DNA from 3 places in the Moellerella wisconsensis genome. Region 1 is predicted to be linked to each of the others. Evidence: predicted binding sites of a transcription regulator. Region 1 holds the regulator's gene; each other region holds the start of a gene.

What was found. Region 1 encodes CRP, which controls carbon source genes, mostly activating them, when cyclic AMP is high. Its sites were predicted from a motif close to ATGTGANNNNNNTCACAT; they were not measured.
Region 2: the regulator CRP is predicted to act here: its motif matches at 1,855-1,872, upstream of udp (uridine phosphorylase).
Region 3: the regulator CRP is predicted to act here: its motif matches at 1,539-1,556, upstream of MNY66_RS08510 (YchE family NAAT transporter).

Annotation. Positions count from the first base shown of each region.
Region 1 is NZ_CP093242.1:265,521-283,170, forward strand. Features, by position in the region: gene argD (bifunctional acetylornithine/succinyldiaminopimelate transaminase) at 230-1,459, shown strand; gene MNY66_RS17925 (hypothetical protein) at 1,569-1,697, opposite strand; gene crp (cAMP-activated global transcriptional regulator CRP) at 1,707-2,339, opposite strand; gene MNY66_RS01115 (OsmC family protein) at 2,656-3,063, shown strand; gene MNY66_RS01120 (phosphoribulokinase) at 3,161-4,024, opposite strand; gene MNY66_RS01125 (YheU family protein) at 4,108-4,326, opposite strand; gene MNY66_RS01130 (hydrolase) at 4,329-5,306, opposite strand; gene MNY66_RS01135 (LysE family translocator) at 5,613-6,218, shown strand; gene murP (PTS N-acetylmuramic acid transporter subunit IIBC) at 6,273-7,739, opposite strand; gene murQ (N-acetylmuramic acid 6-phosphate etherase) at 7,771-8,679, opposite strand; gene MNY66_RS01150 (MurR/RpiR family transcriptional regulator) at 8,908-9,768, shown strand; gene MNY66_RS01155 (ABC transporter ATP-binding protein) at 9,901-11,841, opposite strand; gene kefG (glutathione-regulated potassium-efflux system ancillary protein KefG) at 12,108-12,662, shown strand; gene kefB (glutathione-regulated potassium-efflux system protein KefB) at 12,662-14,467, shown strand; gene MNY66_RS01170 (YheV family putative zinc ribbon protein) at 14,482-14,685, shown strand; gene slyD (peptidylprolyl isomerase) at 14,775-15,377, shown strand; gene MNY66_RS01180 (SlyX family protein) at 15,582-15,800, opposite strand; gene fkpA (FKBP-type peptidyl-prolyl cis-trans isomerase) at 16,254-17,006, shown strand.
Region 2 is NZ_CP093242.1:3,113,900-3,118,564, reverse strand. Features, by position in the region: gene fdxH (formate dehydrogenase subunit beta) at 1-343, shown strand, start outside; gene fdnI (formate dehydrogenase-N subunit gamma) at 336-1,001, shown strand; gene MNY66_RS13655 (YidB family protein) at 1,265-1,654, opposite strand; gene udp (uridine phosphorylase) at 2,000-2,758, shown strand; gene MNY66_RS13645 (tyrosine-protein phosphatase) at 2,952-3,734, shown strand; gene MNY66_RS13640 (DedA family protein) at 3,938-4,498, shown strand.
Region 3 is NZ_CP093242.1:1,916,428-1,921,092, reverse strand. Features, by position in the region: gene adhE (bifunctional acetaldehyde-CoA/alcohol dehydrogenase) at 1-1,184, opposite strand, end outside; gene MNY66_RS08510 (YchE family NAAT transporter) at 1,835-2,479, shown strand; gene oppA (oligopeptide ABC transporter substrate-binding protein OppA) at 3,341-4,665, shown strand, end outside.

The sequences.
Region 1 (17,650 bases):
GTGCAGCCTATGGCTTTTAGTTCATTGGCTGCCCTTAATCAATGAACAATGGCAAAATTCTCTATTTGTTCTCTGTTGTTCACTTCCTATAAGCCCCCCTATGTTCAATTAAATCTTACTTTATTGATTTATTAGTTGCCCTTTATTGATTTTTTATTCATATTTAATGATTATATTTTCATTTGAGATAAACAATACAGTTTAGCTAAGGGCTATTTAGGTGAGCGCTATGACAGAATCAGTGGTAGGAACAGCAAATTTAGTAAATCGGCAAACCTATGATCAGGTTATGTTGCCTATCTATTCACCCGCTGAGTTTATTCCAGTTAAAGGGCAAGGTAGCCGAGTTTGGGATCAACAAGGTAAGCAATATATTGATTTTGCCGGTGGTATTGCTGTGCTAGCTTTAGGACATTGTCATCCAGCGCTGACCCAAGCTATTCAACGGCAGAGCGAAAAATTATGGCATGTTAGTAATATTTTTACTAACGAACCTGCGTTAACGTTGGCGCAAAAATTAATTTCTGCCACTTTTGCTGAAAAAGTATTTTTTGCCAACTCGGGCGCAGAAGCTAATGAAGCGGCTTTTAAGTTGGCACGCCATTATGCGATCACTAAACACAATCCGTATAAAACAAAAATTATTGCCTTTAAACAAGGGTTTCACGGGCGCACACTGTTTACAGTTTCCGTGGGTGGCCAGCCAAAATATGCTGATGGATTCGGCCCTAAACCTGCGGATATTGTTCATGTTCCGTTTAATGATTTAGCGGCATTAAAAGCGGTAATTGATGATCATACTTGTGCTGTAGTGTTAGAGCCAGTGCAAGGTGAGGGTGGGGTTATTGCTGCAACTACTGAGTTTATGCAGGGTGTTCGTAAGTTGTGCGATGAAAATCAAGCGCTATTAGTTTTTGATGAAGTTCAAAGTGGTATGGGACGGACAGGTAAATTGTTCTCTTATATGCATTATGGTATTACTCCAGATATTTTGACCACAGCTAAAGCGTTAGGTGGTGGCTTCCCGATTAGTGCTATGTTAACTACCGCAGAAATAGCACAAGCGATGGGGCCAGGAACTCACGGAACAACGTATGGTGGAAACCCATTGGCCTGCGCAGTAGGTAATGCGGCTTTTGATATTATTAATACGCCTGACGTTTTACAGGGCGTTGAAGTTCGCCGCCAGTTATTTATTAATTATCTACACGAGATTAATAGCAAATATGCCGTATTTGATGAGATCCGAGGCTTAGGTTTATTAATTGGCGCGGAATTAACTGGGCCATTGAAAAATAAATCGAAAGAGATATTACAAGCTTGCGCCCATGAAGGCGTAATGATGCTAAATGCCGGGCAAAACGTTCTACGTTTTACACCATCACTGATTATTCCTACTGAAGATATTACAGAAGGCATGAAAAAATTGGAGCTGGCAATTGCAGGTTTAATTGCATAAAAATGCAAATATTTGTTATTTGACAATAAACCAGTGCTATCGTGATGATAAGCACTGGTTTATCTCTGACACCGATTGATTTGCTATGGCGTAGATTGAACAATTAATTTTATACGCGCAGCTCAATGGCGATTTGTAACGTGATAAATCGTAATGTTTTATCACGCATATTTTGTACTACATTTTGTACTACAGTCTGTATTACAGAATGTTCTAATACACGGGTATTACTGGGCATTGAATATGTTTATCGTGTTCCGTAGACCACAATTGTTTTTCCATGCGCAGAAATCAGGTTTTGGTCTTCCAGCATTTTTAAAATGCGGCCGACGGTTTCACGGGAACATCCCACGATCTGGCCGATTTCCTGACGGGTAATTTTAATTTGCATACCATCAGGATGGGTCATAGCGTCAGGTTGTTTGGCTAAACTTAGTAGTGTCTGCGCAATACGGCCAGTTACGTCTAAGAAAGCTAAGTTACCTACTTTCTCTGACGTGGTTTGCAGACGGCTTGCCATTTGTGCTGATAAGCGCATCAAAATATCAGGATTAACCTGAATTAATTGACGGAACTTTTTATACGAAATTTCAGCAACTTCACAAGCACTTTTGGCACGTACCCATGCTGAGCGCTCCTGCCCTTCTTCAAATAACCCAAGCTCACCGATGAAATCTCCCTGATTTAAATAGGAGAGGATCATCTCTTTGCCTTCTTCATCTTTAATTAAAACAGCCACAGAACCTTTTACAATATAATAAAGTGTTTCTGCTTTCTCACCCTGATGGATCAGTGTGCTCTTGGATGGATATTTATGAATATGGCAGTGTGACAAAAACCATTCAAGAGTCGGGTCTGTTTGTGGCTTGCCGAGAATCATTCGCGTTATCCTCTGTATGTTATTGCAGCTAACTCGATAAATATAATTTTATTGAGTGGGTTAGCTTAAAGTCAGTAGCTTAACATATTAATAAGCCCAATGAGGCAAGTTAATATTAATCATATAATATATTTAACTATACTGTTCGGTATTGATCTTACCCCGTTTTAGCAGTTTATATTTTTAACATATTAATTACTGAAAGTCTTGGTTGTCTCGTTTCAGCTTAATAAATCTGTAATCAGATTGCCAGCGATTATATGAAAGGGTAGTCTTTTAGTTAATATAAAATCAATTTATATGGCGGAGTATTATCATGGAAGCAAGAGTTAAGTGGGTTGAAGGTCTTTCTTTTTTAGGTGAGTCAGCATCAGGCCATCAATTAATGATGGATGGTAATTCTGGAGATAAAGCACCTAGCCCAATGGAAATGGTTTTAATGGCGGTTGGCGGATGTAGCGCGATTGATGTGGTATCTATTTTAAAAAAGGGACGCAATGAAGTGACTGATTGTGAAGTTAAATTAACTTCTGAGCGTCGTGAAGAAATACCACGTTATTTTACTTATATTAATCTTCATTTTATTGTTTCCGGTAATGACTTAAACGATAAAATGGTTGAACGAGCAGTAAAACTTTCTGCTGATAAATATTGTTCTGTTTCTATGATGTTAGAAAAAGCGGTAAAAGTAACTCACAGTTTTGAAATTAGAAATCTAAAATAAATTTTATTTTTACTAAACTTTTTTAAAGTTTGATGCCCATCACAATAAATTATCAACAATAAACTGTTTTTAATAAAAGAGGGCATCAATTTAATTATTATTTCTTACCACTTATTAATTTTTCGACTAATGGCGTCATTATTAATTCCATTGCTAAGCTTAATTTACCGCCCGGAACAACAATAGTGTTCATTGCTGATATAAAAGATCCGTTGATCATCGATAATAAGTATGGAAAATCAATATGTGATAAGCCATTAAAGCGGATTACAATAAAACTTTCATCCTGTGAAGGAATGGCTTGGGCTTCAAATGGATTGGAGGTATCGACTGTCGGAACACGTTGAAAGTTGATATGAGTGCGAGAAAATTGGGGAGTAATGAAATTAATATAATCCCCCATTGAGCGCACCACTGAATCCATCACTGCTTCTCGAGAATGACCCCGTTCTGTCGTGTCACGAATTAATTTCTGAATCCATTCCAAGTTAACAATTGGTACGACCCCAACTAATAGATCAACGTGCTGTGCTACATTATGCTCCGGCGTTACAATACCGCCATGTAGGCCCTCATAAAAAAGAATATCCGTATTGTCGGGCAATGGTTCCCATGGCGTGAAAATTCCCGGCTGCAAGCCATAAGGGACGGCTTCATCGTAGGTATGTAGATATTTTCGACTGCGGCCAGTGCCCGTTTTAGCATAATCAACTAAGGTTTGTTCCAGTAACGAAAAATCATTAGCTTCAGGGCCAAAATAGCTGATATGGCGGCCTTGCTCACGGGCTTTGCGGATGGCCATATCCATTTCAGGTCGCGTATAATGGTGAAAACTATCACCTTCAATTGAAGCAGCGCTGATATTTAATTGATTGAATATTTTACGGAAAGCTACGCTAGTTGAGGTTGTACCAGCACCACTTGAACCAGTGACGGCAATAATTGGGTGTTTTTGCGACATTAATGGAGACTCCCTGTTACGCTTCCACAGGTTGCTCTATCGGTAAAATCGGTGATTAGACAGTGACAGAGTGCTGTGAATAATTACGGGCGAAATTGATCTTTCGGCATAAAATTAACCGATTCATGCAATTCTGACCAGACTAACACAATTTCTCCTGCGGCTAACTGCCGTTTTACATCATTCACTTTCTGTTCGAGCGATTTTTCTTGTGCACCATAATCAGTACCTTCGCGCAAAACAAAACTTTCTATCAAACTTTCTAGCGTATCAGCTGCGATATCTTGCCATGGAATAATCATAATTATTTTTTATCCAAATAAGGAGATAACCATTGTGGAATGCGCTGTTCTAACCACATTTCTGGGCGCTTGAATGTACCACTAACAAATCCCACATGCCCACCATGCTCAGTCATTTGATATTCAATGTTATCAGGTAATAACGCTAAATTAGGTACTACTTCTGGTGCCATAAAAGGATCGTCTTTAGCATGAATAATTAATGTTGGTTTGGTGATTTGTGGTAACCGAGGAAGGGCGCTACAACGGCGATAATAATCATCGGCATCGCAAAAACCATGAATTTTAGCGGTGATCACATCATCAAAATCTCTGATTTTCTTTAATTTCTTTAATTGAATTAAATTAAGCGGTAATGATCCCGGATAACGGACTAATTTGCGCGTTGCATTGCGTTTAAGCCCGTTTAATAAATAGCGTTGATAAAAGCGTGAAACGCCTTTTTCCATTCGCAGGGAACAGGCTTCCAGCATTAATGGTGCAGAAACAACGACGGCAGCATCTAATTCGGCTTGATTGCCTGCTTCCGCTAAATAGCACGCGAGCATATTACCACCGAGTGAATATCCGACAGCCGCAGTTGGCGCTTTACCAAAAGTTTTGGTTAGCCAATGTAAAAAATAGCGCGCATCGCTAGTTTCTCCAGAGTGGTAAATCCGTTGTTGGCGATTTGGCTCTCCACTGCAGCCACGAAAATGCATGATCACCCCCAGCCAGCCATGTTTTTGAGCTGTTTCTAGCATACCGTGTGCGTAAGGGCTGTTAAAACTGCCCTCAAGTCCATGGAAAATGACTAAGCGTGGTTTGTTAATCGCATCAACAGGCGGCTCACTCCATGCGAGATCGATAAAATCGCCATCCGGAAGTTCAAGGCGTTGCCAAACGGGTTTAATGTTTGGCGTCCGTCTAAAAATTCGGGGTAAAAGTGTCTGTAAATGTGGGTTTTTAGCCCAGTTTATCGGGCGAAAATTCTCTGGCATAACATTTTTAATTTAAATTATTAGCGCTCTTGTGAGGCGGATAACATACTGTTATTTTTAAATCATGCAAGCATTGTTTCCCATAGCGTACTTAAGAAAGGGGCAAACACTGTTGATGATATCCGGTTCGCTGATGTTTGATCCGGCCTATTTATTACGCATTTTGCAATGTCATTTATTGCTTTAATAATAGCGGACAGATGACCGCTCTTATCGCGCGCGGTGATGAGCCGCGAAGCTATAATAGCAAATATACCCACATCTTGAGGTATGTCCGGTATATGCACAATAGAATAAGGATTATACATGACTATCGGGCTAATTTTTTCTCTGCTTACGTTTTTATTTATTGCTGCAATTACACCGGGACCGAATAACGTGTTATTAACCTCATCCGCGGCTAATTATGGTTTTCGCCGAACCTTAATGTTACTCGTGGGTATTATGTTAGGAATGCAATCTATTCTGTATTTATCGGCTTTTGGCGTTGCGGCCTTATTATTGATTTATCCCGCGCTGCATTTATTGATGAAAATTGCAGGCAGTGTTTATTTACTGTGGTTAGCGTGGAAAACAGCCAGTGCAAATTATGCTCCAGTTAAAACAGAATCAAATCTATCGCGGCCTGTGACTTGGTATCAGGGCGGATTATTGCAGTTTTTGAATCCTAAAGCATGGTTGATGGGATTAGGCGCAGTGGGTAGTTATAGCTTAGCAGGCGATCAATTCTTTTCATCGATTGTGGTCATGAGCATTGCGATGATCAGTGTAAATTTGGTGGCAGGGTTAATTTGGATGGCAAGTGGTGCATTAATCGGCCGTTTTCTTCGAAGCCGCCAAGCATGGTTTGTTTTTAATATTATGATGGGATTATTTACTGCGCTGTGTGTACCATTAATTTGGCTAGAATAGTGTCGGTGATAGAGAAGGAACCTTATTTATTGTTCCTTCTCTGTTATCACGATATTAGGTTAAATCGGTATTTTTACTGCCAAAGAAATACGTGAAAATAAAGCCACATAAATACGCGATTAATAACCCGATGACATACACGCTCATTGCGGCAAAAACACCACTGGCTGAGGTCATCAATGGAATAGCAACTAAGCCTGATGGACCAAATACGGTATTTAGTCCCATCGGTAGCCCCATCCAAGCAACAAGGCCAATAAAGAATCCCCCTGCTGCACCGCCAAGACAAGCGGTAATAAACGGTTTAACACGCGGTAATGTGACGCCATAAATCAGTGGTTCAGCAATACCTAAGAAACCAGGAATAATTGCCCCGCGAATTTGGTTACGCAGCAACGAATTTTTTTTGGCTTTGACGTATAGAGCGATAGCCGCTCCGACTTGTCCACCGCCAGCCATGGCTAAAATTGGGAACAGTGAGTTAAAGCCTTGAGCATCAACTAAAGCCAGATATACCGGAATAAACCCTTGATGTACACCAAACATAACGGCAATTAAGAATAACCCAGCCAGTATCGCGGTGCCAAACGGGTTACTGTTGAGATGCATAAATAACCATGACATTCCACTGAATAACCAACTACCGATAGGCATAATTGCAACATAGGTTACTGCCCCGACAATCAATAGAGTGAGCGTGGAGGTTAAAATCATGTCGAGATTGCCCGGGATAATTTTTCTGACCTGTTTTTCTACCCATGCTCCGAAAATACAGGCAATTAAAATCCCGATAATATTGCCGCGAGGGTCTATCTCTAAACCAAAAAAGGTGCTCATGCCGGAGAATACGCCACTGGCGATTTCCGGGTTATAGCCCAGCATAAAGATTGAGGCAATAATGGCACCGTTAACGCCACTGCCACCAAAAGCTTTTTGTGCGTTGTAACCGATTAAAATTCCTAGGAAACTAAATAATCCTTTGGCAAAAATCGACATATAGAGGATCAAATGCACAAGATGGCCATGAGCCGCAGGATCGTCGGGTAATCCCTGAGGGTAAACACTTTGCTTGATAAGGGTGGCGATACCTAATAATAATCCTGCGGCAATAAAACCAGGGATCAGTGGTGTAAAAATAGTCGCAAATTTTGATAAGAAACGGTGAACTGCGGTGGTTTGTTTCTGTTTTAGTTGCTGTTTATTGGTTGAAGCTAAAGAGTTTAGATCCTGATTTTGTTCGGTTATTGGCGCATCATCTTGCGAAGCTGTTTCCAATAGTTGATTCATCATTTCAGCCGCGGTTTGAGCTTTTCCTGGGCCTAAGACAATTTGTAATTGTTGGTCGCTTTCAATCACGCCAAGCACGCCGTCAATTTGCTTAATCGCTGCTTTATCAACATATTGTTCATTTTGTAGCGTTAAGCGCAGGCGGGTCATACAGTTACCGCACTGCTTGACGTTATTTGCGCCGCCTATTGCTTGTAAGATCTGCAATAACATTTCATTAGTTATTTTCGCCATGATATTCCTCACCGCGGATGATTGTCGGATTTTACTGTTGGTCTGCGCTGAGCGCTGAGCGAATAAAACCGTGATTATCGGATAGTAAATGTTTCGCTTGTTGTGCATTTAGCCCGGTGAGGATCATGACAATCGCAGTTTTACAGTGGCGTTCACATTGTTGTAAGGCCTGTTCTGCGGTTTCACGATCGCACTCGGTTGCTTCCATAACAATGCGCGTTTGGCGTTCGATCAGCTTGGCATTGGTGGCTTCAACATCGACCATTAAATTACCGAACACTTTGCCCATTTTGATCATGGCACCCGTGGTTATCATATTGAGAACTAATTTTTGTCCGGTGCCTGCTTTCATGCGTGATGAGCCAGTAACAACTTCAGGTCCGACGATAATCGTGAGTGGAATATCGGCTTGTTGTGCCATTGGGCTATCTGGATTACAGCTGATAGCGGCAACGGTTGCCCCCACTGAGCGAGCATAGTCCATCGCGCCTAAAACATAAGGTGTGCGTCCACTTGCAGCGATACCAACTAAAATATCGCGTTGATTAAACCCAATCTTTTCTAAGTCAGCTTGACCCAGCTCGCGGTTATCTTCGGCATTTTCTACAGCACGTAAGATTGCTTGGTGGCCGCCTGCAATGAGACCAATAACTTGTTCATGTGGTGTACCGAAAGTTGGCGGGCATTCACTAGCGTCCAAAATTCCTAAGCGGCCAGATGTGCCTGCACCACTGTAGATTAGTCGTCCGCCTTGGTGAAAAGCCTCTGCAACTTTATCAACCAGTTGGGCGATGTTCGGCAGAATACACTCTACCGCGAGTGGCACTTTTTTATCTTCTTGATTAATCACTTTCAGCATATCCAGCGTTGAAAGTTGATCAATATTCTCACTGGCCGGATTACGACTTTCTGTCACCATTTTGCTCAGATCGATTGCCATTTGTTGCTCCTAATGCGTAATATTGCGGCGATAGTAAGGAATTATTTATTCTTTTAGTGTGACAGTAATCACAACCTTATCTATTCCTTATCGTAAATAATAAGGAATAATTGCACGATAATCATGTGCCAAATTTGAATTATTCTATTGATAAATAATATGTTTAATTAATTAATACCTATTTTAACTGTGGAATAATTTAGTATTTATTTTTAATTGAGGTTATTCATGTCAATTTTGACAGAAATTATTTGGCGCTTACCCCAGTTAGCCGATAATCAGCAAAAAATTGCTGAATATATTATTAACTGCCCTGAAAAAGTTATCGAATTGTCTTCGCTACAATTAGCTGAGCAGATGAATGTTAGCCAATCGGCGATTATTAAATTCAGCCAAAAGATGGGCCTAAAAGGTTTTCCGGCTTTAAAATTAGCGATTAGCGAAGAGCTTGGGCGTAAACAGGCGGTGTTTGATCATCCTCAGGGGGCGCTACATAACCATATTACTAGTGATGATTCGTTGATGGTGATGGCACAAAAGTTGGCGCAGGAAAAAAATTATTCGATTACCGAAACGACCCAGCGAATTTCTTTTAGTCTGTTTGAAAAGATTGTGAGTAAAATTAATGTGGCGCATCGAGTACAAATTGTTGGAATTGGTGGCTCTGGGCTAACAGCCAAAGATTTAGGTTATAAATTACAAAAAATTGGAATTACCACCTTGGTTGAGGCGGATCACCATGTGCAAATTGCAGCGGCTTTAACCCTGAATACGCAGGATGTACAAATTGTTATTTCATTTACTGGGCGTAGAAAAGATATGTGCGCTGCGGCATCGGTGGCCAAAAAACAGGGAGCGACCATTATTGCGATTACACAAAATAAGCAGTCACCTTTGGCGAAAATCGCTGATTACGTTCTAGAAAGTGTGGCTGAAGAAAATGAGTGGCGTAGCTCATCGATATCCTCGCGTACGGCACAAAATACGTTAACCGATTTATTGTTTATGGCGTTATTGCAGCGGCGAGAAGAACTGGCTAAGAATTTGGTAATGAATGCACGATTAACCATCAACAGCCTTGATGACTAGAGCATTGATGATGAATAACTAGCAAGAGATTAATTTAATTGGTATCGGTTAGGATGAATTTTCGATTAAAAATACCATCCCTAGATAAGCTCATAGGGATGGTTCGATTATGTGTAAAATGAACGTGGAATATTAAATTGACGTCTCGTTTAATTGATTAGTCATTGATTCCAGCTGTTCTTGAAGCTCCATCCATTCCATTTCAACGTCGTCTAGAGCAGATTTTATTTCTGTCTGCTGCTTCAAACACTCAGTTAACAAGGTTTTATTGCCGGCTTCATAAATTGAGCTATCGGCCAGTTTAGCCTCGCATTCTGCCAATTGCTGAGTATATTTTTCCATCTGCTTTTCCAGCGATGTCAGTTTTTTTCTGATAGGTTGAGTCTGCTGACGAAATTCAGCTTCGCGTCTTTTTTGCTCTTTTCTATCTTGAGCCGTAACGGTTGCCGTGGTGGCGACTTTATCTTTGTCTTGTTCATCACGGGCTTGTTGTTGTTCTAATTTATTCTGTTCGGCCAGCCATTGCTGGTAATCCTCCAGATCGCCATCAAACGGTTCTACCATGCCGCCATGCACTAGATACAGTTCATCCGTGGTTGAACGCAATAAATGTCTATCATGCGAGACCACCACTAACGCGCCATCAAAATCAATTAATGCCTCGGTTAATGCTTGGCGCATATCCAGATCAAGATGGTTAGTTGGCTCATCGAGCAATAATAAATTCGGGCGTTGCCAAACCAGTAAAGCTAAGACTAAACGAGCTTTCTCTCCGCCAGAAAAACGTCCACTGGCATCATTGATAAGATCGCCCTGAAAGCCAAATCCGCCAAGATAATCTCGTAATTTTTGCTCAGTTTCTTGGGGGGCAATCCGAGCCAAATGTTGCAGGGGCGATTCATCGGCCCGTAAAAATTCTAATTGATGCTGAGCGAAGTAACCGAGCTTAATTCCTTTAGCTAGCGAAATAACCCCATGAAGAGGTTGTAGATCGCCCGCCAGTAATTTAATTAAGGTAGATTTACCGGCACCATTTCGCCCCAGCAGTCCAATCCGTGAACCCGGCACTAAATTCAGTTTAATTGAATTAAGAATGGTTTTATCACCGTATCCTGCGCTGACTTTTTCCATTTTAAGTAAGGGATTTGGCAGGCTTTCGGGCTTACGGAATGAAAAATGGAACGGATTATCAACATGAGCTGGTGATACCATTTCCATTTTTTCTAACATTTTGATCCGGCTCTGCGCTTGCTTGGCCTTAGTCGCCTGTGCACGGAAGCGGTCAATATAATGTTGCAAATGTGCCGCTCGAACTTGTTGGCTCTCAAACAGCGCCTGTTGCTGGGCTAATTTGGTTGCTCGTTGACGCTCAAATGAGGAATAATTTCCGGTATATTCAAACATCGATTCTTGTTCAATATGCAGGACTTTATCGATAATTGGGTCTAAAAAGTCTCTATCATGCGAGATCAGGATCAGCGTTCCCGGGTAACTCTTCAGCCATTTTTCTAACCAAATAACCGCATCTAAATCTAAGTGGTTAGTTGGTTCGTCCAATAACAGTAAATCAGAGCGACATAATAAAGCTTGGGCGAGGTTAAGGCGCATACGCCAGCCTCCCGAGAATGCTTTTACCGGTTCTAATAATTGGTTTTGTGAAAAGCCTAGCCCATGCAATAAGCTCGAAGCACGGGAGCGAACCGTCCATGCATCAATAGCATCTAACTGTCCGTGTAGAACCGCGATAGCATGGCCATCATTGCGTTCATTGGCTTCACGTAAATTTTGTTCTAACTGACGATATTCTCTATCTCCATCAATAACATATTCAATGGCAGGAACATCTAATGCTGGCGTTTCTTGGTTAACCCAAGCTAGCGCCCATGAGCTAGGATAGCTGAATGTGCCTGCTTCAGCTTGAAGTTCACCCTTTAATAAGGCGAGCAGTGTTGATTTTCCACAACCATTTTTACCCACTAGTCCTACTTTTTGACCGGGGTTAATCGTGGCAGATGCATTATCCAGTAGGACACGCACACCACGGCGAATTTGTAATGAAGAGAAGACAATCATAGGAGCCGTTTATTTAGATATATGTTAAATTACATACTCATCATACTTCAAATTGCAGACGTATTGTAACCGTTGAAACCACTTTCTGATATCGATAATGACTAAGTTATTCAATAACTAACCTATAAATGAATTACGATATTTCGGTTTGTAGCTTTCCCGCACTTTGAACTATTCAAGGTATAGGGTTTAAAAATCACCCACCGTTTTGCTGGCAGCATGGTAACGGAAATTCGCCCGTCTGACACGCCTTTGAGGAAGCAAAAATGTCACAACCACCAAAAGTTTTAATATTATACGCCCATCCAGAGCCTTATCATTCGGTAGCTAACCGTACTTTATTAGCCGCAATTAGTGATCTTGAGCATGTCACTATTCATGATCTTTATGGCGCGTATCCAGATAATTTTATTGATGTGACTCGAGAGCAACAGCGGCTTTGTGAACATCAATTTATTGTTTTTCAGCACCCTTTGTACACCTATAGCTGCCCTTCATTATTAAAAGAGTGGTTTGACCGCGTTCTTACTCGGCGTTTTGCGGCAGATATTGGCGAACAAAGACTAAAGGGTAAATATTGGCGTTCGGTGATAACCACCGGTGAACCTAAGGAAGCTTATCAGCCCGATGGTTATAATCGCTTTGCTATCAATGAATTACTGCGTCCGTTTGAATTAACGGCAGCTATGTGTGAAATGCAGTGGCTAGAACCGATTGTTATTTATGCTGCGCGTCAACAATCAAAAGAGGGCTTTGATGGCTACTGCGATGCGTATCGGCGCTGGCTACAACACCCCCTCGATGCAGGAGGTGTGTCCTAATGGGAGAATTAAATTTAGTCGACTCAATTATTATTTTTTTATGTGCTGGGGTCATCATGGTTCCCATCGCCCAGAAAATTCGTCTGGGTGCTGTTCTTGGTTATTTATTGGCCGGGATTTTGATTGGTCCTTTTGTACTAGGTTTTATCCATAACGTTGACGATATTCTGCATTTTTCTGAGTTAGGTGTAGTTTTCTTGATGTTTTTGATTGGATTAGAACTCAAGCCAGCCAAGTTATGGGCTTTACGACATTCTATTTTTGGCGTTGGGGCTGGGCAGGTTATCATTACCGCCAGCATCATGAGCGGATTATTGATATTAGCGGATTTTTCTTGGCAGTCGGCAATTGTTGGTGGTTTAGGTATGGCAATGTCATCCACGGCGATGGCATTGCAATTGATGGATGAAAAAGGGATGTCCGATAAAGAAAGTGGGCAGCTCGGTTTCTCCGTTTTGTTATTTCAAGATATGGCGGTGATCCCTATCTTGGCTGTAATCCCGTTATTAGCCGGTGAAACAGGTTCTAGCGATTGGTATCGAATCGGGCTGAAAGTTGTCGCATTTGGTGGATTATGGTTTGTTGGGCGCTATTTATTACGCCCACTGTTTAGATTAGCGGCTAAATCTGGCGTGCATGAAATTTTTACCGCAGCTTCTCTGTTGGTCGTGTTGGGATCTGCAATGGTTATGGAAAGCCTTGGTTTTTCTATGGCGTTAGGTACCTTTATCGCAGGTGTGATGTTAGCGGATACCGAATTCCGTCATGAGTTAGAAATCACGATTGAACCGTTTAAAGGGCTGCTGCTCGGGTTATTTTTTATCTCAGTAGGGATGTCACTTAATTTAAGTGTATTGTGGCAGTATTTGCCACAAGTCTTACTGGGCGTAGTGATTTTAGTTGCGGTTAAGGCTCTGGTACTGTACGCCCTCGGCATGATGGCTCAATTACGCAGTGGAGCTCGTTTGCAGTTCTCTGGTGTGCTCAGCCAAGGGGGAGAATTTGCTTTCGTCGTATTTTCTGCCGCGTTTGGTAGCCAAGTAATTAGTGGTCAGCAAATGGATCTGTTGCTCGTGGTGGTGACTATTTCGATGATGACGACGCCACTTGTGATGCAGCTGATAGATGCGATTCTCAATCGCCGATATAATCGACAAAGCACATCAGATGAACAACCGTATGTTGAAGATAATAATCCGAATGTTATTTTAGTCGGTTTTGGCCGTATGGGGCAGGTTATCGGTCGCTTATTGATGGCGAATAAAGTCAAAATCACGGTATTGGAGCAGGATGTTTCTGCGATAACCACCATGCGTCGTTATGGCTATCGCGTCTATTATGGTGATGCACGGGATTTACAATTACTGCGTGCTGCGGGTGCTGAAAATGCTAAGTCTATCGTAATAACCAGTGATGTCCCTGAAGAAGTGATCGAAATTGTTGAGCTTTGTCAGGTACATTTCCCTCATCTGCATATTATTGCACGGGCTAAAGGCCGGGTTGAGGCACATGAATTATTGCAGCGTGGGGTGACTGATTTTAGCCGTGAAACATTTTCTAGCGCATTAGAGCTGGGCAGTAAAGCGTTAGTTAGTACGGGAATGCATCCACATCAAGCTTATCGTGCTAAGCAACATTTCCGCCGTTTGGACATGCAGGGACTGCGCGAAATTATTCCTGAAAGTGAAGGTGAAGTGAATCGTGTGTCACGGATTAAAGAGGCGCGAAGAGAGCTCAATGAATTGTTTGAGAAAGAGCTAAAAAGAGAACGCCGACAACCTCAGGGTTGGAATGAAGACAAATAAAAGGTCATGAATTGATGCCTACAATACGTAAACGGTTTATTGCCGGGGCCGTGTGCCCACAATGCAAATTACAAGATACCTTGATGATGTGGCGTGAAAATAAGGTTGATGTCGTTGAATGTGTTGAGTGTGGACATCAACAACGTCAAGCTGATGAAGCACAATCCGGAAAGATAAAAAAATCTGAGCAAATTATTGGATTGTTTACACCGGAATAATGCATATTTTTGTCAATTCTCAATACAGATGTTTTGTTTTCCGGTACAATCTTGGAAATTTTTCGCCCCACGGGTATGTAGGAGATGTCATGAAAGTAGCAAAAGACTTGGTAGTTAGCTTGGCTTATCAAGTAAGAACAGAAGACGGTGTGTTAGTTGATGAGTCGCCGGCAAATGCGCCACTCGACTATTTACATGGCCGTGGTTCTTTGATCTCAGGTTTAGAGAAAGCATTAGAAGGCCGTGAAGCGGGCGAACGTTTCGACGTTGAAGTTGCTTCTGATGATGCATATGGCCAGTATGATGACAATCTGGTTCAACGTGTACCTAAAGATGTATTCATGGGCGTTGAAGAACTTGAAGTCGGTATGCGCTTTTTAGCTGATACTGATATGGGCCCAGTTCCTGTTGAAATTACAGGCGTTGAAGGCGATGAAGTTATCGTTGATGGTAACCATATGCTGGCAGGCCAAAACTTAAAATTCAACGTTGAAATCATGGCTATCCGTGAAGCAACTGAAGAAGAATTGGCTCACGGTCATGCACACGGTGCAAACGGCCATGATCATGGTCACGACCATGACCACGAAGGTGGTTGCTGTGGCGGTGGTCATCACGAGCATGAAGAAAGCGGCTGCTGCGGCGGTGGCGAAGGTAAAGGCCAAGGCCACGGCGGTTGTGGTTGCCACTAATTTACCTGCCATAGCTAAGTTTTTGCTTTAAATTATTATGGCGAACGATTCATTTGTATCGTTATATGTTGATTTATAAGTAATAAGCTCAGTTATTAATTAAAGGCCTAAACATATGTTCAGGCCTTTAATTTATTTGCGCCAAGCAATAACTTTTATCAATTTGGCATCATATTATTTTCTGTTGCGATACCTTCCGGCAGATTAATAATGCGGAGGTGGGGTTTCTTCTTCTGGGCGTGCAAGGTTCGATGCTTGTGAGGCTTTCAGTCGTTCAGTCACTAAGCGTAAATGTTCTTGCATCCGGCCTAATGTTAACTGTTGTTCAGTCACTATCTGATTAAGCTCCTCAATCGTAATTTCTTGGAACGCAACTTTACTTTCGAGCTCTTCTAATCGTTGTTCATATTGCTGTAAATCCATTGTTTTCCCCTTTTAAAATACTTTCTGCATAATTTCCGCATAAATTTGTGGCTATTTTAACTAAACATTACAAATCAACAGATAAGTTTTATTTAAAAGCATAGGCGTTGAAACCTCTTTTTGTTACTGTTGTCCAATTGATGATTTTAACATTAGCTATTAACTCATTTATTCAAAGTGTAAATTGCACCGATAAAAGTGCAAACCGCACAGAGAGTTATTTTTTACTATGCTAGAGTATTGTGGCGAATATGCCTGTTATCAATTGAGTTACCGTAAAATGAGTAATATGTGATATTAGCAATACATGAGCCATTACATTATTTTGCACTCTTGGCATTGAGCCGCAGAATTGCTGGGTAAGCTTAGCAGAATGTAGTCGTTGGCTCTGCTGATTTATGGTATCTCGGATAATTAAGGGCATAGCAGACAATATAAATATTGGAGATTAGGATGAAATCACTGTTTAAAGCCACCCTGTTGGCAACAACCTTAGCAATGACACTGGGTGCTCCTCAGGTTATGGCTGCTGAAACTAAAGCAGATGCCCAAGGAACGGCTGTATTTAAAAATTCCGCAGAGCGTAACGCTTATGCATTGGGCGCATCATTAGGCCGCTACATGGAAAATTCGTTGAATGAACAACAATCCATTGGCATTAACCTGGATAAAGCACAATTGCTGGCGGGTGTTCAGGATGCTTTCAATAATAAAAGCAAAATGAGCGATGAAGAAGTCGAAAAAACATTGCGTGAATTTGAAGGCCAAGTAAAAGCAGCCGCTGAGAAGAAAATCAGTGAAGAATCTACTGCTAACGCTAAAAAAGGCGATGAATATCGTGCGAAATACGCCAAAGAGAAAGGCGTAGAAAAAACTAAAAGTGGTCTGCTGTATAAAATCGAAAAAGATGGCAATGGCGCTAAACCTACAGATAAAGATACCGTGGTTGTTCACTATAAAGGATCTTTGATTGACGGCACTGAGTTTGATAGCTCATACGCACGAAAAGAACCGCTAACTATTCCTTTAAATTCAGTAATTAAAGGCTGGACCGAAGGTATGCAGCATCTGAAAAAAGGTGGCAAAATGCAGTTAGTCATTCCACCTGAATTAGCTTATGGTGAAGCCGGTGTGCCTGGTATTCCCGCTAATTCAACGCTGATTTTTGATGTTGAATTATTAGATATTAAACCTGCCGGTAAATAATCAGTTGGTGGTTGAATCAGCGAGAGTTTAGTCAATTCTGTACTTACGCTGAGCACTGATTGAATAAGGTCTAGATTTAGATTGAATCGAGGCCACTAAAAATTAACCGAGCTTTTGAGCTCGGTTTTTTGTTATTTAGTCTAAATAGCCAGCCTAAGATAAACCGCTTTTACATTCGCGTTATTTTAAAATTAAGTTAGCACAAACATTAATCAAATTAATAGCATATTAACCATATATTAACCATATATTAACCACATAGTAATCAGGCTACTAACCTAGTTAGAAATAAATACCTTGCCAATATCTAGACTAATTAATTATTGATCAGGAATAATTATTCTTAAGTAAAAGACGAAAAATTTGTTATTTTATTTAAAGTTTGTGATAAAACAGACTCTCTTGCGAGCAACTGCTTGACGTCGGCGCAGGGGAGTTTTAACGTCACAGGTAACTATTTTTAGCGCTTATCATCACTCACGACTATTGTTCATGGTTAAATAGACGCCATCCCCAAGTCATTTAATGGTAGAAGTAAAAAGTGCCTAGCCGAAACTATCAGAATTTAAAATATGAGTTAATTCAGATAAATAAATATCGCTAACACCTTTGCCATTGGAAAAATAACGGGAAATAATGGCTTT
Region 2 (4,665 bases), 740 kb from region 1:
AATTCATTTCGGAACTAAACGGGATATGCTTGATATCGCAGAGGAACGAGTCGATAAGCTGAAAAAACGCGGTTTTGCGCAAGCAGGTGTTTATAATCCCTCCAGTGTCGGGGGTACGCATGTTATGTATGTGCTACAACATGCCGATAAGCCTCAGCTTTATCACGGGTTACCTAAAGATCCACACATTGATACTCCGATTGATTTATGGAAAGGCATCTTGAAGCCACTCTCAGTCGTCGGGTTTATTGCGACTTTTGCCGGGCTGATTTTCCACTATGTAGGCATTGGCCCGAATAAAGAAGTCAGCGATGAAGACGAGGAGGACGATAATCATGACTAAACAGAGCAAAATGATTGTTCGGACGAAGTTTATCGACCGAGCCTGTCACTGGCTGGTGGTGATCTGCTTTTTCTTGGTTGCCTTATCGGGATTGGCGCTGTTTTTTCCGACATTACAATGGCTAACTGAAACTTTTGGTACGCCACAAATGGGGAGGATCCTGCATCCTTTCTTTGGTGTATTGATTTTTATTGTACTGATGTTCATGTTTGCACGCTTTGTGAAACACAATATTCCCGATAAACAAGATGTACCGTGGATAAAAAATATTGTGGAAGTCCTTAAAGGCAATGAGCATCACGTTGCCTATGTCGGGAAATACAATGCCGGGCAAAAAATGATGTTCTGGAGCATCATGAGCATGATTTTTGTCTTGCTGATCACCGGTGTGATTATCTGGCGTCCATATTTTGCTGATTTCTTCCCTATGTGGACAGTTCGCTGGAGCCTGTTTATCCACGCGGCCGCCGCGATCATTTTGATCCACGCCATATTAATCCATATGTATATGGCTTTCTGGGTCAAGGGATCGATAAAAGGCATGGTAGAAGGAAAAGTGAGCCGTCGATGGGCGAAAAAACATCATCCGCGCTGGTATAAAGAAGTCGAAGCTAACGAAGCCGAAGCTAAAGAAGCTCAGCAGGAAAAAGCAGAATAGATCGAATGTTTTAAACCGCTAATAATTGATCCGCTGTTCACGCTCTATCGAGTAAGGTTATGGCGGATTTTTTATTTTGCGCTGAGCCTGATGGCAGGCCAGCAAGAATCAAGCGGTGGTGCAGAATAGGCTGAAGATTACCGACCATTAACGTAATTGCTATTCAATCGATGGGATTGATTTTCAGCTCTATTCTGTTTCTGTTTTTTATCGATTTACCCTATCAGTATATTATTAAGCCCAAAAATACTTAGGCCACAAGGTTAACCGAACAGTTTTTCTTTCAGCATATTCATGCCAATTGTGGATAAATCGAGATCAGCGGGAACTTCACCATTAGGGGTGGCGTTATCAATCAAGCGGGGTAAATATTTTGCAACTAAAGATGTCGCTTCGGTAGTGTCGATACCGACTTTATCCGCCAGTTGCTGAATATCAACATTCCCAAAGATTTGTGTTAGCTGGCTGACACTGACAGGTAAGTTTTCTGAATTACCAATCCATGACTGAATTAATTCTCCCAATCCTTGTTGATTAAATTTCTCAATCAGACCTTGGATCCCACCTTGTTTTTCAATCCAACTAATTACTGATTGAAATTGGTTCATTTTATCGCCAGCAACCATGGTGACTAGCTGATCAAATAAGCCCATGTTGACTCCTTATTAAAGCAATGAGTGACTCAAATGTTAAATAATGAGTCAAAGAGTGGGCTATTTTCAGCAATTTCTGGCTGGCGTCAATCAGAAAACTGAATTTTTACTGTTTTTACTTATATACACTTATTTTGAGATTTAACTGGTTATACTCTCTGTAGCTAAAGTTGAATTAAATCTGAACGATAGCTGAACTATGGTGATTTAGATCTCATATTTATGAAAATGTTACTTATTACTTTTTATAATTAGTGACGGGCGTCACTAACTTTATGGCTGAGTGACGTTATATTATCCACATGAGATGTAATTTTATGAATTTACTGCGTTAAGGAGTCTGAAATGTCTGATGTTTTCCACTTGGGTTTGAAAAAAAGCGACTTACAAGGTGCAACACTGGCGATAGTTCCGGGAGATCCAAAACGTGTTGAGAAAATTGCTCGTTTGATGGATAACCCTGTTCATCTGGCTTCATTACGTGAATTTACTTCATGGCGTGGCGAAGTTGACGGTAAAGCGGTCATTGTTTGCTCAACCGGTATCGGAGGTCCATCAACCTCTATCGCTGTTGAAGAGTTAGCACAATTGGGGATTAATACCTTCCTGCGTATTGGTACTACCGGTGCAATTCAAGAAAATATCAATGTTGGTGATGTGTTAGTTACGACCGCATCAGTCCGTTTAGACGGTGCTAGCCAACATTTTGCTCCATTAGAATATCCGGCGGTTGCTGATTTTGAATGTACTAACGCGTTGTATGCTGCCGCAAAAGATGCCGGTGCCGTGGTTCATGTCGGTGTAACTGCATCTTCAGATACCTTCTATCCAGGACAAGAACGTTACGACACTTATACTGGTCGTGTTGTTAGCCGTTTCAAAGGTTCAATGAAAGAATGGCAACAAATGGGTGTTATGAACTACGAAATGGAATCAGCCACATTATTAACTATGTGCTCGAGCCAAGGCTTACGCTCAGGTATGGTTGCGGGTGTTATTGTTAATCGTACACAACAAGAAATACCCAACGAAGAATTATTGAAAAAAACCGAAAGCAATGTGTTAGGCATTGTGGTTGACGCCGCTCGTCGTTTATTGAAATAAATAATTTTTAGCGGGTTAGGTTACTGGTGGTTAACTGTGCTCAGTTTGTCGCCAGTAACATTCCTGATTAAAAGAAACTATCCTCCTCAATATTTATTGTCTATCTGTTGTTTTCTATCTCTCGCTCACTCGTTTTTTTCTGCAGAAAATCTGTTAATGTCATTATTTCTGATAAAATCTTATAAGAGGAATTATGTCTACATTAACTGAGCTACATTCATCGGTCTTACCTCTGCAAGGCGGAATTAACTTTCGTGACTTAGGCGGCAAAACTCTGGCCAATGGGACGAAGATTAAGCCGGGTTTACTATTTCGCGCGGGAGCTTTAGACCAATTGACCTCCGATGATTTAGTTTTCTTACAGGCACAAAATTTGTACCAAATTCTAGATTATCGTGATGCGGTAGAGACCAAAGATAAACCCGATAAGATTTGGGACGGCGCGGCTTATTTTCATGCGCCGGCCAATCCTTTAGCTAAAAAAGTGAGTGCTAACTTAGAAAAACTCACGCCGGATATTTTAGAACAATTTGATCCCCAAGCTTTTATGTTTAAATTATATGAATTACTGCCTTTAAATAACCCGGCCTATCATCAATTGGTGAGCTTGCTTAAACAGCCGGAAAAAGGGGGAATTGTTCAACATTGCGCGGTGGGTAAAGACCGAACAGGCGTGGGTTCAGCGTTGGTTTTATTGGCGCTAGGGGCGGATTTGGATACAGTGATGGAAGATTATTTGCTAACTCATCAAACCCTAGCATCTTATCGTCAACATTTACTTGAACAGCATGCCGAAACGATGAGCGCAAGTATCGTAAAAAAATTCGAATATGTTTATTCAGTTCGTGAAGATTTTTTGCTAACCGCACTAGAAAGCATTAATCGGCATTACGGCAGTATTGATACTTGGTTAGCGACAGATTTTGCCCTCGATACCGCTGCCAGACAGTCACTGCAAGATTATTTTCTTGAATAATATTTTCTTGAATAATATTTTCTTGGATTATGTGATTGTTTATTCTTAGTTCATTGAGGTTAAGTTAGGATTATCGCCATGCAATATAAATTGCTGGCGTAGCCTATTAGGTTTAATTAATCTATTAATTAGAATAAACCAATTATTAATCAATAATATAAATTATTCCTCGTATTTAACTTCCAGTAATTATGCTGATTCAAATGAATGATTTACCTATCATTGGGAGAGATCCGTTGACGCTACACGATATAGTTACCCTAATCACTGATTTTACTCGGCAACATGAAATATGGGCGTTACCGATTGTATTTCTACTCGCTTTCGGTGAATCATTAGCTTTTATCTCACTATTATTACCTGCAACGGTCATTTTGTTGGGCATGGGGGCGCTGATTGGTGAAAGTGGCCTAGCGTTTTGGCCTATTTGGCTGGTGGCTGCGCTTGGTGCTTTCTTTGGTGATTGGCTGTCTTATTGGTTTGGATTTCACTATAAAGATAATGTTCGGGGGATGTGGCCGATTTCTCGTAAGCCGCAAATGATTGATCGAGGACACCGTTTTTTCGATAAATGGGGCGTTTGGGGAGTCTTTGTTGGCCGTTTCTTTGGTCCGTTTAGAGCGGTGATCCCATTGATTGCTGGTATTTGCAGTATGCCACAGCGATATTTTCAAACGGCTAATTTATTGTCAGCTATGATTTGGGCGTTTGGTATTTTAGCTCCAGGGGCATTTGGATTACGCTGGATTGCAGGTTGGATGTAAAAATAGCGAGCTGGTTGGCAAATATTGGACGATAGGGAATTCACCACTGGACACTTATCTCGTATCCTTTTACTTTATTGCATAGCTGCTAATAAGATATACCCTAAGCTATTTATTAAGCCATCAAGCTATATTATTTATAACTTAAACGATGAAATAAAATGCCC
Region 3 (4,665 bases), 1.6 Mb from region 1:
AAAATACGTGCTGTTTTCATTTTGTCGCCAAAATGTGCGATACGTGATTTCTGATTATCCTGATCAGTATATAAACAAGAAGTATGACCAATACCGCCCATTTCAACTAGTTTTTCTGCTTTTTCGACAGCATCTTCAAAGTTTTTACCGCGATACATTGCGAGTAGCGGAGACAGTTTTTCATGTGCGAATGGTTCTGAATCGTCGATAACTTTAACTTCACCAATCAGAATTTTGGTGGTCGCAGGGACGCTAATACCAGCCATTTCTGCAATCTTAGTCGCAGGTTGACCGACGATATCTGCATTTAGATTACCGTTTTTCAGAATAACGTCTTGTACCGCTTTTAAATCTTTACCTTGCAGTAGATAACCACCGTGAGTAGAGAAGCGTTCACGGACTTGATCATAAATTTTATCAACCACTACAACAGACTGTTCTGACGCACAGATAACGCCGTTATCGAAAGTTTTAGACATTAATATAGAGGCAACAGCACGTTTGATATCGGCGGTTTCGTCGATCACCACTGGCGTATTACCTGCACCCACACCAATAGCGGGCTTACCTGAACTATACGCGGCTTTAACCATGCCTGGACCGCCAGTGGCTAAGATCAGGTTGATATCTTCATGGTGCATTAACGCGTTAGACAGAGCGACAGATGGCTCATCAATCCAGCCGATAATATCTTTTGGCGCGCCTGCAGCAATAGCGGCATTTAATACAATTTCAGCGGCACGATTAGTGGCATTTTTAGCGCGTGGATGTGGAGAGAAGATGATCGCGTTACGTGTTTTCAGGCTGATCAGCGATTTAAAGATAGCAGTTGATGTTGGGTTCGTGGTTGGAACAATACCACAGATGATCCCAATTGGCTCGGCGATGGTGATAGTGCCAAAAGTTGGGTCTTCAGATAAGATCCCACAGGTCTTTTCATCTTTATACGCATTATAGATATATTCTGAAGCGAAGTGGTTTTTAATCACTTTATCTTCAACAATACCCATACCGGATTCTTCTACGGCTATTTTAGCTAAAGGAATTCGAGCATCTGCGGCGGCGAGTGCAGCAGCACGGAAAATTGCGTCAACTTTTTCTTGTGGGAAATTGGCGAATTCACGCTGTGCTTTTTTGACACGGGCAACCAGTTCGTTGAGTTCGGTAACATTAGTTACTGACATAAAGATTACTCCTGATAAATGTTAAACTTTTTAAGCCAATGAGCAGTCATATGGTTAACCAAACCAACAAGATAACTAATATTTCTTAAACGACTAAAACCATAAACTCAGTATATTGAATCAATGACTAGCGTTGGTCGTTCGAAGATCTTGTTAGCGGTACTTTTATACCTCGAGTTACAAGGATAAAAATAATAAAATTAAATTAACCTTTTGAGGTGATAAATTTCAACAACTCTGTTTTATACCGCTTATTGGCTTAAAAAGCTCTTTAAATCAAGGGCGACAGTATTAATTGATGCTTGATACCGCCTGTTTCAATGCAATACAGCTTAGCATTAATGTAGATAAATAAAGTGATCTAAATCACAAAACAGCCATGCTGACACCATTCAGCATGGCTGTTTTATTAATCAATAAAGATATTTATTTACTGTCAATGTCGTGTAAATAGATAAGAAAGATTTGTTAACTTAAAAGTTCATCTATTAACAAAAATTAAGCTTACGGTCAGATCCGTAAATAAAAATAGCAGACATTATAGAGATAAGTTACATTACCTTTCTTCGCGTAAAAGCATCAGTAGATTCGAATTCTATTATCACAAAATTACGTATCACAAAATTAAGACTTACAGAGGACTGTTATTCGTGGGCTCAGCATTACTAGATTTGTCAGGTTACATTAAATTCTTTATTGGGTTATTTGCCTTAGTTAATCCGGTAGGGGTATTACCTGTTTTTATCAGCATGACCAACTATCAAACAATTGCGGATAGAAATAAAACAAATTTAGTCGCTAACGGTTCAGTTGCTATTATTTTGTGTATTTCTTTATTAGTCGGCGATTTAATTCTTAAATTATTTGGTGTATCTATCGATTCTTTCCGGATTGCTGGTGGGATATTGATTGTTACTATTGCTATGTCGATGATTAATGGGAAATTAGGCGAAGATAAACAGAATAAACAAGAAAAATCAGAATCTGCTATCCGTGAAAGTGTCGGCGTGGTTCCTTTGGCGTTACCATTAATGGCGGGTCCGGGGGCGATTAGTTCATCAATTGTTTGGGCGTCACGCTGGCAGGGATGGCAAAACTTTTTAGGTTTGGCATTGACCTGTATTATTTTTGCTTTTTGCTGCTGGCTATTATTTCGTTCCGCGTCCTTATTAGTGCGTTTTCTGGGGCAGACCGGTATTAACGTCATTACCCGTATTATGGGATTGCTACTGATGGCGCTGGGTATTGAGTTTATTGTCACAGGGATTAAAGCTATTTTTCCCGGCCTATTATAAATATTTGTGCTATGGCTAATACCTCTATATGTTGATCTCCTGCTGCGTTTGAATCTCTAACCAGGGTTAGAGCGTAGCACGGAGTTACGCTCCTTTTCGTATTTTTTCTTATTAATAACTGAACATTAATAATGAACAACGATTGAATCCTTATTAGCTTATTTATTTTTATTCTATTGATAGAATATCCTCTCTATACCCCCTCAGTGTGATATTTCACCATGTTTCAATCAAATTTACTTTAATAGTTTTTGATTTTCTGCCTTTTAACTTTTTGCCTTTTAATTTCTTAGCTTTTAATTTTCCCTATCAACTGGCATTTTTTTATGCTGCTCGTCTATAGTTGAAAGAAAGATTAAATAGGGTACTTTTTTATAAACTAAGGGGAATATCTTACAAATGTGTGATGAATGTAAATTTTCACGCTAAATAATTTGTATTATGTTAATAAATTGTTTATTTTCAATCTAATGATTTAAGAAATTAAACAACATTAATTTATATATTTAGTCTTTAAATTTCATATGCCTAATGACATTTTTGAGAGTTATAACGCTTATTCAGTAATTAATAACTAACGAGAAGGTTATCAGTGATTAATTTTTCATTAATCTACTGAATTCTATCATCGGCGTATAATTTAGAGACTAAAACTTGGCTCGGATAGCTGTTCTGATTGAGATGAAGATAATAACGGCTTGATCCTATAGTGATTAAACGGTTATATAGGAAACGAGTTAATCGATTAACATATAATAAAATTTTTAATTACAGTGAGTTATCGTCACTTATTAATCATAAAAATGAACCTAAACAACACATCACCACTTCAACGGCAGTTTATTTATTGGGAGTAATAAGATGATAAAAAATATTAATAAAACTTGTGTGGCTCTGGGGATTTCTGCTTCAATATTGGCGGCGACACAAGGAGCGGCATTTGCGGCCAATGTCCCTGAAGGGGTGCAATTAGCCGATAAACAAACTTTGGTACGCAATAACGGCTCTGAGCCTCAGTCATTAGATCCACATAAAATAGAAGGTGTACCAGAAGCCAGTTTAGCGCGTGATTTGTATGAGGGGGTCACTATTGTTGGACCAGATGGGGAAATATTACCGGGTTCTGCGATTAGTTGGGAAAATAAAGATTTTACCCAGTGGACATTTAATATTCGCGAGGGCGCAAAATGGTCCAATGGTGACCCTGTAACGGCAGGGGATTTTGTTTATAGCTGGCAACGATTAGCTAGCCCTGATACCGCATCACCTTACGCAAGCTATTTACAATATGCTCATATTGAAAATATTGATGATGTTATTGTTGGGAAGAAAAAACCTACCGAATTAGGGGTTAAAGCTCTTGATGATCATACTCTAGTCGTGACGTTAAGTGAGGCCGTACCTTATCTACCCAAATTATTAGCTCATTCTTCTATGTCCCCCGTGAATAAAAAAACTATCGAGAAATACGGTGCTAAATGGACTCAACCAGCTAATTTTGTCGGAAATGGAGCCTATAAACTCAAAGATTGGACAGTTAATGAGCGAATTGTGTTAGCGCGTAATCTTAACTATTGGAATAATGATAAAACCGTCATTGATCAAGTGACATTCTTACCTATCTCTTCTGAAGTAACCGATGTTAATCGCTATCGCAGCGGTGAAATTGATATGACTTACAGTAATTTGCCGATAGAACAATTTAAATCGCTGCAAAAAAATATGCCGAATGAATTAAAAATTAATCCATATTTATGCACTTATTATTATGAAATTAATAATGAGAAACCGCCATTTGATAATCCTAAAGTACGAGAAGCGCTTAAATTATCCATGGATAGAGATACCATAACTTATAAAGTTAAAGCTCAAGGGGATATTCCGGCCTATGGTTTTACGCCTCCGTTTACCGATGGAATGGAGAGTGAAAAACCGGATTGGTATCAAAATATGGATCAGCAACAGCGGAATGATAAAGCCAAACAATTGCTGGCAGAAGCAGGCTATAATGAATCTAATCCATTGAAATTTAATTTATTATATAACACCTCGGATTTACATAAACGTATTGCTATCGCCGCGGCTTCAATGTGGAAAAAGAATTTAGGCGCGGATGTTAAATTAGAGAACCAAGAATGGAAAACGTTCTTAGACACTCGTCACCAAGGGACATACGACGTAGCGCG